DNA from 4 places in the Xanthobacter pseudotagetidis genome. Region 4 is predicted to be linked to each of the others. Evidence: predicted binding sites of a transcription regulator. Region 4 holds the regulator's gene; each other region holds the start of a gene.
What was found. The regulator LexA, encoded in region 4, represses DNA repair genes until DNA is damaged. The targets are predictions, from matches to a motif close to TGTTCNNNNTGTGTTCNG.

Region 1: a site for LexA is predicted at 2,137-2,154, ahead of V5F67_RS20350 (YifB family Mg chelatase-like AAA ATPase). Genes of this name have one in related genera too.
Region 2: a site for LexA is predicted at 1,968-1,985, ahead of ssb (single-stranded DNA-binding protein). Genes of this name have one in related genera too.
Region 3: a site for LexA is predicted at 1,608-1,625, ahead of V5F67_RS00930 (helicase-related protein). Genes of this name have one in related genera too.

Annotation. Positions count from the first base shown of each region.
Region 1 is NZ_CM195534.1:4,464,953-4,469,094, reverse strand. Features, by position in the region: gene V5F67_RS20360 (class I SAM-dependent methyltransferase) at 1-700, opposite strand, end outside; gene V5F67_RS20355 (MFS transporter) at 795-2,069, opposite strand; gene V5F67_RS20350 (YifB family Mg chelatase-like AAA ATPase) at 2,211-3,743, shown strand; gene V5F67_RS20345 (hypothetical protein) at 3,948-4,142, opposite strand, start outside.
Region 2 is NZ_CM195534.1:2,893,113-2,897,254, reverse strand. Features, by position in the region: gene gyrA (DNA gyrase subunit A) at 1-1,004, opposite strand, end outside; gene ssb (single-stranded DNA-binding protein) at 1,274-1,813, opposite strand; gene uvrA (excinuclease ABC subunit UvrA) at 2,416-4,142, shown strand, end outside.
Region 3 is NZ_CM195534.1:197,506-201,647, forward strand. Features, by position in the region: gene V5F67_RS00930 (helicase-related protein) at 1-1,529, opposite strand, end outside; gene V5F67_RS00935 (ABC transporter ATP-binding protein) at 2,083-2,898, opposite strand; gene V5F67_RS00940 (FecCD family ABC transporter permease) at 2,895-3,908, opposite strand; gene V5F67_RS00945 (ABC transporter substrate-binding protein) at 3,905-4,142, opposite strand, start outside.
Region 4 is NZ_CM195534.1:3,076,810-3,080,951, forward strand. Features, by position in the region: gene moaC (cyclic pyranopterin monophosphate synthase MoaC) at 132-629, shown strand; gene V5F67_RS14105 (molybdopterin molybdotransferase MoeA) at 647-1,861, shown strand; gene lexA (transcriptional repressor LexA) at 2,032-2,742, shown strand; gene V5F67_RS14115 (ComEC/Rec2 family competence protein) at 2,911-4,142, opposite strand, start outside.

The DNA.
Region 1 (4,142 bases), 1.4 Mb from region 4:
CCTCCTGCGGCGCGCCCTCCTGGAGCGAGCGGATGGCGGCGGCGTGGACCGGTCTGGTGCCGATGCGGGTGATCCATGGCCCGTATTCGAGCCGCAGCCGCCGCGGCGTCTCGCTCTCCACGGTGAAGCCCGCGCCGTGCGCGAAGGCGCGCCACTGGCGCGCCGCATAGTCGCGTACGTGGGAGGGGTCGCGCAGCATCTCGACGGTCTGCAGGAAGGTGTCGAGCAGCGCGTCCTCGGCCGCGACCACGTCCATGAACACGCAGAGGCCGCCCGGCTTCAGCATGCGCCGCGCCTCGCGCACGCCCGCCGCCGCGTCCGCCCAGTGGTGGGCGCTGTAGCGCGAGGCGACGATGTCGAAGCTGCCGTCCTCGAACGGCAGGCGCTCGGCGACGCCCTGCGCGGTGGCGATGTTGCCGAGCCCGCGCCTGGCCGCCTGGCCGGCCACCGCCGCCAGCATCTCGGCGGAAAGGTCGTAGGCCACCACCTCCTTCACGTGCGGCGCGGCGGTGAAGCTCACATGCCCCCCGCCGCAGCCGAGGTCGATGAGGCGCGCCGCGCCGTGGCCTTCGAGCAGGCGCGCGAGCGCCTCGAGGTCCTCGCCCTGGGCGTGGACGGCGCTCGCCACATAGGCCTCGGCCTGGGGGCCGAACTGGCGCGCCACCAGGTCCTGGATGGTGGCGGAAGGACTTGAGGACATGGGCCGGCTCCGGTGCGCGCGCGGGGGCGGAATCTGGGGGCGGGATTTCAGCCCGGCCCGGCGCCGGGCGCAAGGCGCCTGGACGCAGGGCTCCTCAGGGAGCCCTGCGGTCGCGGTCCGGGCGGTGGAAGGCCAGCATCACCACCACCGACGACAGGGCGAGCGCCGCCATCAGCAGGAAGCCGTCCGTGAACGAGCCGCGCAGATGCAGCACCCATCCGGTGAGCGCGGGGGCGAGGAAGCCGGCGAGCGCGAAGGCGAAGTCCATGATGCCGAGCGCGGTGGCCGCCCGCTCCGGCACGATGTCGACGTTGACGGCGTAATAGGCCGCGTTCGCCCCCATGGAGGCGGCCACCGCCACCGTGATGCCGGCGATCGCCACCAGGAGGTTGTCGGCGAACGCCACCGGCACCACCGCCAGCGCCGCCACCAATTGGCTGCCGGCGATGACGTAGGAGCGCGCCACCCTGAGGCGCCCGGTGGTCTTCAGCAGGTGGTCCGACAGGAGGCCGAGCGCCCACAGCGCCGCCGCCGCCGCGAGCCACGGCACCACGGTGAAGGCGCCCACCGTGGTCAGCTCCAGCTTGTAGACGCTGTGCAGGTAGCTCGGCAGCCAGCCCATGAAGAAGAACAGGAAATAGCCGAACACGAAGAACGCCCAGTAGTTGGCGAGCAGCGTGCGGTTGGTCAAAAGGGCCCGCAGCACCGCGCGCTCTGGCCAGACGCTCCTCGCCGGCGGCGGGGCGGAGGCGGTTCCGGCGCGGATCTCCGCAAGCTCCGCCGCGTTCACGTGCGGCGACTGCGCCGGGTCGTTCCGGAACAGGAGGAACCACAGCGGCACCCAGGCCACCGACAGCGCGAACAGCACGCCGAAGGTCCAGCGCCAGTCGAGCAGCGCCAGGAGCTGGGTGACGATCGGCCCGCCGATGGCGAGCGCCACCGGCACCGCCAGCAGCGCGTAGCCGTGCGCGCTCGCCTGCTGCGCGGGCGGCAGCCAGCGCGCCAGGGCGCCCGTCATGGCCGGGAAGTTCGGCCCCTCGGAGACGCCGAGCAGCGTGCGCGCCAGATAGAGCGTGAGGAAGCCCGAGGCGACGCCGGTGAGGCCGATGGACAGGCTCCACATGACCGCGGCGATGGTCAGCACCAGGCGCGCGCCGTAGCGGTCCACCGCGAAGCCGCCGATCAGCGTCGTCACCGCATAGCCGATGCCGAAGGCGCCGAGGATGGTGCCGGCATCGAGCTTGGAGAGGCCGAGCTCGGCCTCCATGGCCGGGATGGCATAGGAGATCGCGGCGCGGTCCACATAGTTCACCACCGTGATGATGAAGAGCAGCAGCACCACCACGTAGCGAAACCGCGTCGCCGCCATGCGTCCCTCCCCCGGCACCACCCGCGCACCCTAGGCGCGGTTGGGCGGCGAGGGAATGGGTCACGGATGTTCTCAATTCGTTCTTGCGCCGCCTCGCGTGCTCCGCTAGCCTTCCGCAATCAGGGGCTTCAGGGGGCGCGCATGATCCAGCGCGTGGCGACGGTGGCGTTCGAGGGGGTGGAGGCGCGCCCCGTGGACGTGCAGGTGCACGTGGCCGCGGGCCTGCCGGCCTTCACCATCGTCGGCCTGCCCGACAAGGCGGTGACCGAGGCCAAGGAGCGCGTGCGCGCGGCGCTGATCGCCTCCGGCCTGGCGCTGCCGGCGCGGCGCATCACCATCAATCTCGCCCCCGCGGACCTGCCGAAGGAAGGCTCGCACTATGACCTGCCCATCGCCCTCGGCCTCATGGCCGCCATCGGCGCCATCCCGGCCGATGCGCTCGCGGGCTTCACGGTGGTGGGCGAGCTCGGCCTCGACGGCACGCTCGCGGCGGTGGCCGGGGTGCTGCCCGCCGCCATCGGCGCCAATGCGCGCGGGCACGGGCTCATCTGCCCCGCGCCCTGCGGCGCCGAGGCGGCCTGGGCGAGCCCGGACATGGACATCCTCGCCCCGGTCTCCCTCATCGCCCTCGCCAACCATTTCTCGGGGCGGCAGGTGATGGCGCGCCCCGAGCCGCGCATGGGCGAGCCGGCGCTGGCGCCGCTCGACCTCAGGGACGTGCGCGGCCAGGAGGCGGCGAAGCGCGCGCTGGAGGTGGCCGCGGCCGGCGGGCACAATCTGCTGTTCGTCGGCCCGCCGGGGTCGGGCAAGTCCATGCTCGCCCAGCGTTTGCCCTCGATCCTGCCGCCGCTCTCGCCGGCCGAGATGCTGGACGTGTCCATGATCGCCTCGGTGGCGGGCACGATCGAGAACGGCGCGCTCATGGACCGCCGGCCGTTCCGGGCGCCGCACCATTCCGCCTCCATGGCCGCCATGGTGGGCGGCGGCATCAAGGCGCGGCCGGGCGAGGTCTCGCTCGCCCACAACGGCGTGCTGTTCCTGGACGAGCTGCCCGAGTTCACGCCCCAGGTGCTGGACAGCCTGCGCCAGCCGCTGGAAAGCGGCGAGGTGCTGATCGCGCGCGCCAACCACCGCGTCACCTATCCCGCCCGCTTCCAGCTCATCGCCGCCATGAATCCCTGCCGCTGCGGGCGCGCCGGCGAGCCGGGCTTCACCTGCAAAAGGGGGCCGCGCTGCGCCGACGAGTACCAGGCGCGCCTCTCCGGCCCGTTCCTCGACCGCATCGACATCCATCTGGAGGTGCCCGCGGTCTCGGCCTCGGACCTCGTCCTGCCGGCGCCGGCGGAAGGCTCGCGCGAGGTGGCGGCGCGGGTCGCCATGGCGCGGGATATCCAGGCCGAGCGCTACGGCGCCCTGGGGCGGCCGGACGTGCGCACCAATGCCGAGGCTTCCGGCCCGCTGCTCGACGCGGTGGCCCAGCCGGACGGGCCCGGCGCGGCGCTGCTGAGGGACGCGGCGGACGCCATGCGCCTCAGCGCGCGCGGCTATCACCGGGTGCTGAAGGTGGCGCGCACGCTGGCGGACCTCGACGGCGCGGACGGGGTGGGGCGGCGCCACCTCGCCGAGGCGCTGGCCTATCGCGTCGCCGCCGAGCGCCCGCGCGCGGCGGCGTAAGCGTCCGCAACGGGGCGGTCGTGACGGCCGCCGTTGGGGCCGCCGTTGGGGCCGCCGTTGGGGGCGCCATGAAGGCCGCCTCGGGACGCGGAGCCGCGGCGGGCGGAGCGGATGCGGGCCGGCGCGCCATGGGCGCCGCCCGGGCGCTCACCGACGCGGCGCTCGCCTTCGCCCGCTCACCTGCGCCCGGTCATCAACGCCCGCTCACTGCACCGCGTTGACGGTCAGGCCCTCGAAATAGGTGATCTGCGCCAGGTCGCCGGGCGAGACCTGCTGCAGGTCGCCGAGCACCTTGGGATTGGTGGAGGCCATGGTGCGCACGGTGCCGTCGGGCGCCTCGAAGGTGACGGTGCCGGCGGCCCTGTCGATGCCGACGAAGATGGTCGTGATCGTCACCTT
Region 2 (4,142 bases), 180 kb from region 4:
TGCAGCAGCGTCTGCCGGTAGAGGTTGTTCAGAACCACGTCCGCCTGGGCGTCGCGCTTGATCTCGAACACCACGCGCAGGCCGTCGCGATCGCTCTCGTCACGGATCTCCGAGATGCCCTCGATGCGCTTCTCGCGCACCAGCTCGGCGATCTTCTCCACCATGGTGGCCTTGTTCACCTGGTAGGGAATCTCGGTGACGATGATGGCCTCGCGATCCTTGCGCAGGCTCTCGATGGTCGCCCGCGCCCGCATCAGCACCGAGCCGCGCCCGGTCATGTAGGCCTGGCGGATGCCGGTGCGCCCCAGGATCAGGCCGCCGGTGGGAAAATCCGGTCCCGGCAGGATATCGAGCAGCGCCTCGGGCTCCAGCGCGGGATCGTCGAGCAGCGCGATGGTGACGTCGATCACCTCGCCGAGATTGTGCGGCGGGATGTTGGTGGCCATGCCCACCGCGATGCCGCCCGCCCCGTTCACCAAAAGGTTCGGGAACTTGGCCGGAAGGACGGCGGGCTCCCGCTCGGTGTTGTCGTAGTTCTCCTGGAAGTCGACCGTGTCCTTGTCGAGGTCGTCCAGCAGCGAGCCGGTCACCTTCTCCAGGCGCACCTCGGTGTAGCGCATGGCCGCCGGGGCATCGCCGTCCACCGAGCCGAAATTGCCCTGCCCGTCCACCAGCGGCAGCCGCATGGCGAAGGTCTGCGCCATGCGCACCAAGGCGTCATAGACCGACTGGTCGCCGTGGGGGTGATACTTGCCGATCACGTCGCCAACCACGCGGGCCGACTTGCGGTACTGCTTGTTCCACTCGTACCCGTTCTCGTGCATGGAGAACAGGATGCGCCGGTGCACCGGCTTCAGCCCGTCGCGCACATCCGGCAGCGCGCGGGCGACGATGACGCTCATGGCGTAATCGAGATAGGACCGCGACAGCTCGTCCGTGATGGAAACGGGCTTGATATCGGAGGGCAGCTCGCCGCCGCTGTTCGGCGTCTCGGGGTCGGCCAAAAGGGAACACTCACCTTCAAGTCACAAGGTGCCGAACTTCTAGCCGATTCACCATCCGGACGCCAGCGAAAGCGCGCGGATACCACCCAAATTCCACATTATATTTCAAATACTTATTCGCGGTCCCTCTGGCCTTGGTCAGCAATCTTGACCTTTTTGCGTCGAACCGGCTGCAAAACCGGCCGCCCGCGGCCCGTCGAAGGACGGCGCGGATGGAACCGCAGGGATGCCACGCACCCCCGCGGAGCGGTCCGGAAATAAGCCGTCGATCAGAACGGAATCTCGTCGTCCATGTCGCTGCTGACCGGGCGCCCACCGCCCGAACCGCCACCGGAGCCGCCTCCCGAGGGGCCAGAGCGACGTCCGCCGCCGCCATAGCCGCCGCTTCCCCCCATGGGGCCGGAGGAGCCGAAATCCGAGCCGCCGCCGTAATCGTCGGCGCCGCCGCCGGCCTCGCCGCCGCGGGAATCGAGCAGGGTCAGCTCGCCGCGATAAGGCCGCAGCACCACCTCGGTGGTGTAGACGTCGCGGCCGTCCTTCTCATATTTGCGGGTCTCGAGCTGGCCCTCGATATAGACCTTCGAGCCCTTCTTCAGGAACCGCTCGGCGACGCCGATGAGGTTCTCGTTGTAGATCGAGACCTGGTGCCACTCGGTGCGGTCCTTACGCTCGCCCGAGGCCTTGTCGCGCCAGCTTTCCGAGGTGGCGATGCGCAGGTTGCAAACCCGCCCGCCACTCTGGAACGAGCGCACTTCCGGGTCGCGCCCCAGATTGCCGATCAGGATCACCTTGTTGACGCTGCCGGCCATAAGCGGCTCCTCCCTGTCTCGAATGTCCTCGCCGCGCACCCTGCCCCCGCAGGGCGCCGGGCGCGAGCCCAAATACGCCGCTGTCCACCGCCGTGGGGCGCCGCCCGACCGCGCAGCCTCTTCACAATCCGGGACGAACGGCCAGGCGATCTTGTGTTCCCATTATGTTCTATAGATGCGTGCCCGGCGGCGCAACCCCCGAGTCCATTCGCCGGCGCTTTGAGATTTCAGCTGGCCCGACTCATTCGTTCCCATTATGTTCTCTACCGCATCGCACACAGGTCATTACATTCAAGCCATGATCATGAAGCTGCTGGGACCATCCAGAACCGGCCGTCTGGCTGCACTCCGGGGCAGGACCGAGCGCGCCTGGGACGCCGCCGCATCATGGTTCGGGCGACATCATGGCCTCTGGCGCCCGAACATCGTCGGCCGCAGGTATTTCAGCCTCTGTTCCAGCTTCACCCCCATCCATCCGACGCCGTTCGCCGTATTCCTATCCGCTCCCGGCCTCCTCGCCGCGCTGCGCGCTTCCTCGCGGGCGCCGGCGCACCGGTCCTGACCCGCCCCCTCTTGCGGCCCGTGGGCCGCCCCGGACGTTCATGAAGAGCAAGACCTCCCCCGCGCGGGACGTGCCCGCCCCCGTTGCCGCCCGCCGCGATGCTCGCACCCTGTCGATAAAGGGAGCGCGCGAGCACAATCTCAAGAATGTCGACCTCGACATTCCGCGCGACGCTTTGGTGGTGTTCACGGGCCTCTCCGGCTCGGGCAAGAGTTCGCTCGCCTTCGACACCATCTATGCCGAGGGCCAGCGCCGCTACGTGGAGAGCCTCTCCGCCTATGCGCGCCAGTTCCTGGAGATGATGCAGAAGCCGGACGTGGACCAGATCGACGGCCTCTCGCCCGCCATCTCCATCGAGCAGAAGACCACCTCCAAGAATCCGCGCTCGACGGTGGGCACCGTCACCGAGATCTACGACTACATGCGCCTCCTATGGGCGCGCACCGGCATCCCCTATTCCCCCGCCACCGGCCTGCCGATCGAGAGCCAGACCGTCTCGCAGATGGTGGACCGCGTGCTGGCGCTGCCTGAGGGCACCCGCCTCTATCTGCTGGCGCCCGTGGTGCGGGGCCGCAAGGGCGAGTACCGGAAGGAACTGGCCGACTGGATGAAGAAGGGCTTCCAGCGGGTGAAGGTCAACGGCGCCTTCCACGAGATCGCCGACGCCCCTGCCCTCGACAAGAAGTTCAAGCACGACATCGACGTGGTGGTGGACCGCATCGTCGTGCGCGCCGACCTCGCCCAGCGCCTCGCCGACAGCTTCGAGACCGCGCTCGGCCTCGCCGACGGCATCGCGGTGGCCGAATACGCCGACGAGAAGGACGAGCACGGCGCTCCCCGCCGCATCATGTTCTCGGAGAAGTTCGCCTGCCCGGTCTCCGGCTTCACCATTCCGGAGATCGAGCCGCGCCTGTTCTCCTTCAACAACCCGTTCGGCGCCTGCCCGGCGTGCGACGGCCTCGGCGTCGAGCAGACCATCGACCCCGAGCTGGTGGTGCCGGACAAGGCGCGCTCGCTGAAGCACGGCGCCATCGCCCCCTGGGCGAAGTCCACCTCTCCATATTATGGACAGACGCTGGACGCGCTGGCGAAGCATTACGGCTTCAAGCTCACCGTGCCGTGGGAGGACCTGCCGGAGAAAGCCAAGGACGTCATCCTGTTCGGCTCCAAGGGCGAAAAGATCACCTTCGCCTATGACGACGGCCTGCGCTCCTACGAGACGCAGAAGACCTTCGAGGGCGTGGTGGTGAACCTCGACCGGCGCTGGAAGGAGACCGAAAGCGACTGGGCGCGGGAGGAAATCTCAAAGTACTTCTCCACCGTGCCCTGCGCCGCCTGCAACGGCTATCGCCTCAAGCCCGAGGCGCTGGCGGTGAAGGTGGCGGGCCGGCATATCGGCGAGATCGGCGAACTCTCGGTGAAGGCCGCCGCTCGCTGGTTCGAGGCGTTGCCGGCGCAGCTTTCCGACAAGCAGAACGAGATCGCCGGGCGCATTCTCAAGGAGATCCGCGAGCGGCTCACCTTCCTGCTGGACGTGGGGCTCGAATATCTCACCCTGGCGCGCGCCTCCGGCACGCTCTCTGGCGGCGAGAGCCAGCGCATCCGCCTCGCCTCGCAGATCGGCTCCGGCCTCACCGGCGTGCTCTATGTGCTGGACGAGCCCTCCATCGGCCTGCACCAGCGCGATAACGAGCGGCTTCTTGTCACGCTCAAGCACCTGCGCGACCTCGGCAACACGGTGATCGTGGTGGAGCACGACGAGGACGC
Region 3 (4,142 bases), 1.9 Mb from region 4:
CCCTCGACAGTCACGTCACCGGTCTTGCTGATCTCGGTCTCAAGCATCGTGTTCTCTCGCAGGCGCCGCATGAGCACGCTGGTCCGACGGTCCACGAAACGCTGCGCCAGCCTCTCGTGCAGTGCATCGGACAGCTTGTCCTCGACCCCTCTCGTGACGCCTTGCCAGTACTGCGGGTCTTCTAGCCAATCGGGCCGGTTCGCGACGAAGGTGAGGGTCCTCACCTGCGCGATCCGTCTCGACAACGTGTCGATGTCGCCTTCTGGGCGATCGGTCAAGGCGATTTGACGCGCGAACCAGTCGTCGGGGATGCGGCCACCGGCCCCCACATGGCCGAAAAGCGTCGCCACCAGCTCCGCATGGGCGCCCGGGGAGATCTTGCGATAGTCGGGCACCTGGCACACCTGCCAGAGCCGCTCCACCTCGGCGGGAGACCTGACGCGGCCTGCGACGGCGCCATCCGCGCCCATGATCTCCAGCACCTTGACGTCGTCCGCCGTGGGCGCGCGGGCGAGGCCCTCCTCGCGCGGGACGGCGGCAAGGCTCGCCGCCAGAGCGGCGATGGAGCCGAAGTCCAGCGCCCCGTTGCGCCATTGCAACACCTTCACGGCATCGAACGCGTGGGCCTCCAGGCGCTCCACCAATTCCTGCTCGAAGGGCGGGCAGCGGCCGGTGGAGCCGAAGGTGCCGTCGCGGGTCGCCCGGCCGGCGCGCCCGGCGATCTGCGCCATCTCGGAGGGATTGAGACGGCGGAACTGCCAGCCGTCGAACTTGCGGTCCGAGGCGAACGCCACATGGTCCACGTCGAGGTTGAGGCCCATGCCCACCGCGTCGGTGGCCACCAGATAGTCGACGTCGCCGGACTGGTAGAGTTCGACCTGGGCGTTGCGGGTGCGCGGCGAGAGCGCGCCCATCACCACCGCCGCCCCGCCCCTCTGGCGGCGGATGAACTCGGCGATGGAATAGACCTCCTCGGCCGAGAAGGCGACGATGGCCGAGCGGCGCGGCAGGCGCGAGATCTTCTTCTCGCCGGCGAACGAGAGCGTGGACAGGCGCGGGCGCACCTGCACGCTCACGCCGGGGATGAGCCTCTCCACCACGCCGCGCATGGTGCCGGAGCCGAGCAGCAGGGTCTCGTGGCGGCCGCGCCGGTTGAGGATGCGGTCGGTGAAGACGTGGCCGCGGTCGAAGTCGCCGGCGAGCTGGATCTCGTCGATGGCGACGAACGCCACGTCCACGTCGCGCGGCATGGCCTCCACGGTGGCGACCCAGTAGCGCGGGTCCTTCGGCTTGATCTTCTCCTCGCCGGTGACGAGGGCGACCTTGTCCGGCCCGATGCGCTCGACGATGCGCTGGTAGACCTCTCGCGCCAGCAGCCGCAGCGGCAGGCCGATGAGCCCGCTCTCGTGGCCCAGCATGCGCTCGATGGCGAGATGGGTCTTGCCGGTATTGGTGGGGCCGAGGACCGCGCTCACCCCCCGCGCCCGGATCGAGCGGGGCAGCACGGCCCATTGGGTCACGTCATCCATCGGCTGTGGGGAATCCGCTCGTTTGAGGGAGGCTGTGTAGCATATTGGGACGCGGGCGCGATGGCGAAAGGGGCCGCGCGGAACGGGGCGGGAACGAAGCCGGCGCGAATCGGCGCAGGGATGGTGTTGCCGGGCTGTTCCTGGCGCGGCGGGCGCGGGCGGTGGGTGGTCGCAGCGCCGGCCGCACGCCAGGCCCTGGCCAGCTGCCCCTCCCCGCCTTCCTCGCTGCCCCCTCCTTAGCTCTCCTCGCTATCCCCTGCCCTCTGCCCCGCGCCGCGCGTTCCGCCCTCCCGCCGTCATGCTCCGGCTTGACCGGAGCATCCAAGGGCCGCTGGGCTCAGATCCAGCGTCCATGGGCCCTCCGGTCAAGCCGGAGGGCGACGGCGGTTGGTGCTTTCGCGTCCCCCTCTTGCCCTCTCTCGTCCCCTCTCCCCTTGCGGGAGAGCGTTAGGGTGCGGGGTGAGAGTGGCGACACACCCGGCGCCCCCCAACCCCCGCCCCTCGCCCGCAAGGGAGAGGGAAGAGCGATGGCGCCGATGCCGCGCTTGTGCCCTCACGCCCCACCGCCACCCTCCGCCGGGCTCACCACCAGCCGCCCCGAGGGCGCGCGCTCCACCGTGAGCGGCACGCCGTAGAGGCGGCTCAGCGTCGCCCCGGTCAGCACCTCCGGCGCCGGCCCGGCCGCGAACCAACCGCCGGCGCCCAGCACCGCCACCCGGTCCGCCAGCGCCAGCGCCTGCTCCGGCTCGTGGGTGGAGATCAGCACCGCGAGGCCGCGCGCCGCCAGCGCCCGCGCCTCCCGCAGCACCTTGAGGCGGTTGGCGAGGTCGAGGCTGGCGGTGGGCTCGTCCATGACGATCACGGGCGCGCCTTGCGCCAGCGCGCGGGCCACCAGGACCAGTTGCCGCTGGCCGCCGGACAGGTGGTTGAACGCGCGCGGCCCGAGATCGCCGATGCCGAGCGTGGCCAGCGCCGCCGCCGCTGCCGCGACGTCGCGCGGGCCGGGCGCGCCGAAGGCGCCGAGATGGGCCGTGCGGCCCATCACCACCATGTCGAGGACCGCATAGTTGAAGTCGCTTGGGCTCGCCTGGGGCACGTAGGCGACGACGCGCGCCCTGGCCCCGGCGCCGAGCGCGGCGAGCGGCGCGCCGGCGAGGCGGACGGCGCCGGCGATCGGCGGCAGCAGGCCGAGCAGGGTCTTGAACAGCGTCGTCTTGCCGACCCCGTTGGGACCGAGAAGGCAGGTGACGGTGCCGGCGTCGAGGCGCAGCGACAGGTCCCGCGCCAGCGCGCGGCCGCCATGGCCGATGGCGAGGCCCTCGGCCTCCAGAAGAGCTGTGACCGGCGGCGCCGCCTCCCGTCCGCTCACGGCACGAGGCTCCGCCGGCGGCGCGCCAGCAGCCAGACGAAGGCGGGCCCGCCGATGAGCGCCGTCAGCACGCCGAGCGGAATCTCGATCCGTGCCACCGAGCGGGCCAGCGTGTCCACCATCACCATGAAGGCGGCGCCGAGCAGGATCGAGGCCGGCAGCAGCCGGTCGAAGCGCGCGCCGACGATCAGGCGCGCCATGTGCGGCACCATCAGCCCGACCCAGCCGATGACGCCGGAGACCGCGACCGCGCTGGCGGTGACGAGGGTGGCGCCGCCGATCGCCAGCGCCCGCGTCCGGCGGGTTTCGACGCCAAGCGCCTGCGCCTCCTCCTCGCCCAGCGACAGCACGCCGATGCGCCAGCGCGCCAGCAGCAGCGCCGCGAGGCCGAGGCCGATGGCCGGCGCCACCGCCGCCACGTCCTGCGGCTTGACGCCGGAGAGGCTGCCCAGCAGCCAGAACGTGATGGCGGGCAGCTGCTCGTAGGGGTCCGCCAGCACCTTCACCAGCGCGATCGCCGCCCCCGCCAGCGCGCCGACGACGATGCCGGCGAGCACCAGCACCAGGATGTCGCCGCCGCCCCTGAGCGCCCGCGCCAGCAGCAGCACCACCGCCACCGTGGCGAGCCCGCCGGCGAACCCCATGAGCTGGATCGCCGCGACGTTCAGCCCCATGAGGATGCCGAGCACCGCGCCGAACCCCGCCCCGGTGGAGACGCCCAGGATGTCCGGGGAGACCAGGGGATTGCGGAACAGGCTCTGGTAGGCCGCCCCGGCGGCGGAAAGCGCCGCTCCCACCAGCGCCGCCGCGAGGATGCGCGGCAGGCGGATCTGGAACAGCACGGTGGCGGCCGCCGCGTCGTTCGTTTCGCCGAACGGGACCGTGAGAAGGGACGTGAGGACGTCCCGGGGGGAGATGGGGAACGGGCCGATGCCGGCGGCGATCACCAGGCTCGCGCCGAGCAGCGCCGACAGAAGGCCGAGCGCGGCGGCGGTCCGCGCCGCCCTCATCGGGCCGGCTCGCCGGCCGGGCGGGCGGGCAGGACTGGACCGAGCGGGATTTGGTAGAATACCTGGTAGAAATCGGCCAGGTCGTCCTCCATCGCGCCGCCGGCCTGGGCCGGATAGAGCGTGTGGAGCAGCCACAGGAGGCCGGCGAGCCGGTTCACCGAGGGCGGCGCGTCGACGAAGCCGAACGGCAGGCTGGGCGCCAGGAACACCCGCCCCGCCTTCACCGCCGGCACC
Region 4 (4,142 bases):
CGCTGATCCCGCCATCCGGGCGCGTCAGGGCGCCCGGCTGCTATCCTCCCGTCGCCGCTCCGCCTAGACTGCGCGCCGCCGGGCGGAGGCGATTCCTGCCGCATCGGCAGCAGAGGAACCGCCGCGACGCCATGACCGCGCCCACCAAACCCGCTCTGACCCACCTCGACGCCCAGGGCGCCGCCCGCATGGTGGACGTCTCCGACAAGGCGGTGACCGACCGCGAGGCGGTGGCGGAGGGCCATGTGGCCATGGCGCGCGAGGCCCTGGAGCTCATTCTCTCCGGCAACGCCAAGAAGGGCGACGTGCTCGGCGCGGCGCGGCTTGCCGGCATCATGGCCGCCAAGCGCACCCATGAGCTGATTCCGCTCTGCCACCCCCTCATGCTCTCCAAGGTGGAGGTGGAGCTTGCGCCCGATCCCGCTTTGCCCGGCCTGCGCATCACCGCGCGGGTGAAGACCTCCGGCCAGACCGGCGTCGAGATGGAGGCGCTGACGGCGGTCTCGGTGGCGGCCCTCACGGTCTACGACATGGCCAAGGCGGTCGACCGCGCCATGCGGATCGAAGGCGTGCGGCTGATCGAGAAATCCGGCGGGCGCAGCGGCCACTTCCGCGCCGAACCGCTCTGACCCGCGAGGCATCTCCCATGGCACTCATGAGCGTTGCTGAGGCCCTGAGCCTGGTCGCCGGCCCGGTGGAGCCGCTGGCCGAGGAATGGGTGCCGGTCGCCGCCGCCGCCGGCCGGGTGCTCGCCCGCGACCTTCTGGCGAACCGGTCCCAGCCGCCGGCCGACATGTCGGCCATGGACGGCTACGCTGTGCGCGCCGCCGACATCGTCGAGACCCCTTCCCGGCTCCGGGTGATCGGCGAATCCGCCGCCGGGCGGCCGTTCGCGGGCGCGGTGGGGCCGGGCGAATGCACGCGCATCTTCACCGGCGCGGTGCTGCCCGAGGGCACCGACACGGTGGTGATCCAGGAGAACACCGCCCGCGACGGCGACCTGATGACCACCACCGCGCCCACCGCCGCCCTGCGCAATGTCCGCAAGGCCGGCTGTGACTTCGCGAAGGGCGCGCCGGGACTTTCGGCCGGCCACCGGATCACCGCGCGCGACATGATGCTCGCCGCCGCCATGGATCACGCCGAGATCCCCGTCGCGCGGCGCCCGCGCGTGGCGCTGGTACAGACCGGGGACGAGCTGGTGATGCCGGGCCGCGGCACCGGCGCCGACAGCGAGATCGTGGTCTCCAACTCGTTCGGCCTCGCCGCCCTGGCCCGGGCCGCCGGCGCCGAGGTGATGGACCTCGGCGTGGTGCGGGACGACCTCGCCGCCATCCGCGCCGCCATCCGCCAGGCCATGGATGGGGGCGTCGACATCCTGGTCTCCTCCGGCGGCGCCTCGGTGGGCGACCACGATCTGATGGCTCCGGCGCTGAAGGCCGAGCAGGTTGAGCTCGAGGTGCACAAGATCGCGCTGCGCCCCGGAAAGCCGCTGATGTTCGGCCGGCGCGGCGCGTTGCGGGTGCTCGGCCTGCCCGGCAACCCGGTGTCGTCGCACGTCTGCGGGATGCTGTTCCTGGCGCCCTTGATCCGCGCGCTTCAGGGCGAGACCGCGCCGACCTACCGCACCGTTCCGGCCCGGCTCGGCTGCGACATGCCGGCCAATGACTGGCGCATGGACTTCATGCGCGCGACGCTCTCTGACGACGGCGCCGGCGGCCTGCTCGCGACGCCGCTGCCGGTCCAGGACAGTTCCCTGCTCTCGGTGCTCGCGGCGGCCGACGCGCTGCTCGTCCGCGATGCCGACGCGCCCGCCGCCAGCGCGGGGACGCCCTGCCAGGTGATCCTGTTCCAGGACTGAGCGACCCGCGTGGCCGCCTTTACGTCATCTTCACTACTTGCGGAACACAAAAGGAACAGATAGTAGTTGTTCATGATTTGTTTCTTCCCTCCGTTGCGGCGGCGGGGACGGACCGGCGGGATGGGCAAGGGGTGCCCACGGCCGGCGGGCAAGCGGCACGGGGGCGAAGAATGCTGACGCGAAAGCAATATGACCTGCTTCGGTTCATTCATGAGCGCCTCAAGGAAACCGGGGTACCCCCCTCCTTCGACGAGATGAAGGAGGCGCTGGATCTCCGCTCCAAGTCGGGCATCCACCGCCTCATCACCGCATTGGAGGAGCGTGGCTTCATCCGCCGCCTGCCGAACCGGGCGCGGGCGCTGGAAGTGGTGCGGCTGCCGGACAGCGTGGCGCCGGGCCTCGCCGCAGCGCGCGGCGGGCGCGGCTTTTCACCGGCCGTGATCGAAGGCAGCCTCGGCAAGGTGCGCCCGGTGGCCGAGGACGAGGACGGCGGCGGCCAGAGCGTCGCCGTGCCGGTCATGGGCCGGATCGCCGCCGGCACGCCCATCTCCGCCATCCAGTCGCGCAGCCACAACCTCAACATTCCCCCCGAGATGCTGGGCTCCGGCGAGCATTTCGCCCTGGAGGTGCGCGGCGACAGCATGATCGAGGCCGGCATCCTCGACGGCGACACGGTCCTGATCCGCCGCTGCGACAGCGCCGACACCGGCGACATCGTCGTCGCGTTGGTGGACGACGAGGAGGCGACCCTGAAGCGCCTACGCAAGAAGGGGGCCTCCATCGCCCTGGAGGCGGCGAATCCGGCCTACGAGACACGCATTTTCGGCCCCGACCGCGTCCGCATCCAGGGCCGCCTCGTGGGGCTGATGCGCCGCTATTGAGCCGAGCGCCGGCGCTCGGCGCGCGATGTCTCGATGCGATGACTGGACGCGATGTGTGGACGCGATGCCGTGTCCGGAAATGGATCGGCGGCGGCCCGTCGGCGCGGCAAAGCCGGGAAAAGGCTGAGACGTCGAATCGCGCCCTCGGCGCTGGTGCGCCCCATGGCCTCAGCGCGGGTCCGCCGCATCCGCTGCCAGGGCTTCGAGATCGAGGTCATCGGCGGCGTCCTCCTGACTGAGCGCCGGCAGGACCGGCATCCAGGGGCGGTGAAGCGAAGCCGGCCGGGTCGGGACCGCTTTCAGGGCTACCCAGGCGAGGGGGCCCCGCTGCTGCAGCGGGGCGATCATCGGTGCCGTTTCCGGCTCCGGCACGGGGACCGGACGGTTCAGGTCATCCCGCGCGGCGGGCGCGCGGCGGCCAGGGTGCTGCTCCGATGCGGAGGATGGAGGGTTCAGGCCATCCTGCGGGGGACCGTCCTGCGCGGGAGATCGTGCCTGGCGATCGGGTACCGGCGAATCGGGGCCGCCCGCCTCCTCGCCCGCCGGCAGGGCCTCGCCGGTTTGATCCCGATCCGCGCTGCGCATGCCGTGTGCGGCGGTGTCCATGCCGGCTTCCGAGATCTCCGGGTCCGGGATTGCGCCGCCGCGTCGAATCTCGGGCCGGCGCCCCTCCTCATGCCAGTCCGTGCCGGCGCGCGCCGCATCCGCTCCCGCCTGAGGCAGGAAGGCCAGCGTCCCGGTGCGCTCCAGGATCGCCGGCGTGATCACCCGCGCCGGGCACGCATGTGGCGCCGCATCGCGGGTGACGACGATGCGGGCTGTCAGGCAATCGGCCGCCAGGCCTTCGGCGCGGCGCGACACGGCGATGGCGCCACCGCTCGGCAGCGGCGCGACGCAGCCCGTGGGGTCGCAGGCGAAGGCCGCGGCGAGCGCCGGGTCGTCGGCGCTGCGCCGGTCGCCCTCGCGCGTCAGCCATTGCTCGGCGATCAGGCGGTGGGCGCGCGCGCCGATGACCGACAGCCGCCCGTCGGCGGCCCGCACCGCCACCGTCTCGCCGTTGGGCGCGATGAGGATTTCCGGGCGGAACGGCGCGGGCGCGACAATCACCGCCAGCGCCAGCGGTGCCAGAGCGAGCGCGCGCAGCGCGCCGCGCAGCAGGCACAGGCACAGCAGCGCGAGGCTCACGCATGACAGGCTGGCCGCTCCCATGACGCCGACCCGCTGGTCGGCGCCCGGCAGCGCCGCCACCCAGTCGGACGCGGCGAGCATGATCTCGATGCCGAATCCCATCACCGGCCAGGCGAGACTGTCCCAGCCGAGCGGCAGCAGAAGCACGCCGGCGAGGCCCGCCGGCATCACCACCAGCGACACCGCCGGCATGGCGGCGAGGTTCGCCAGCA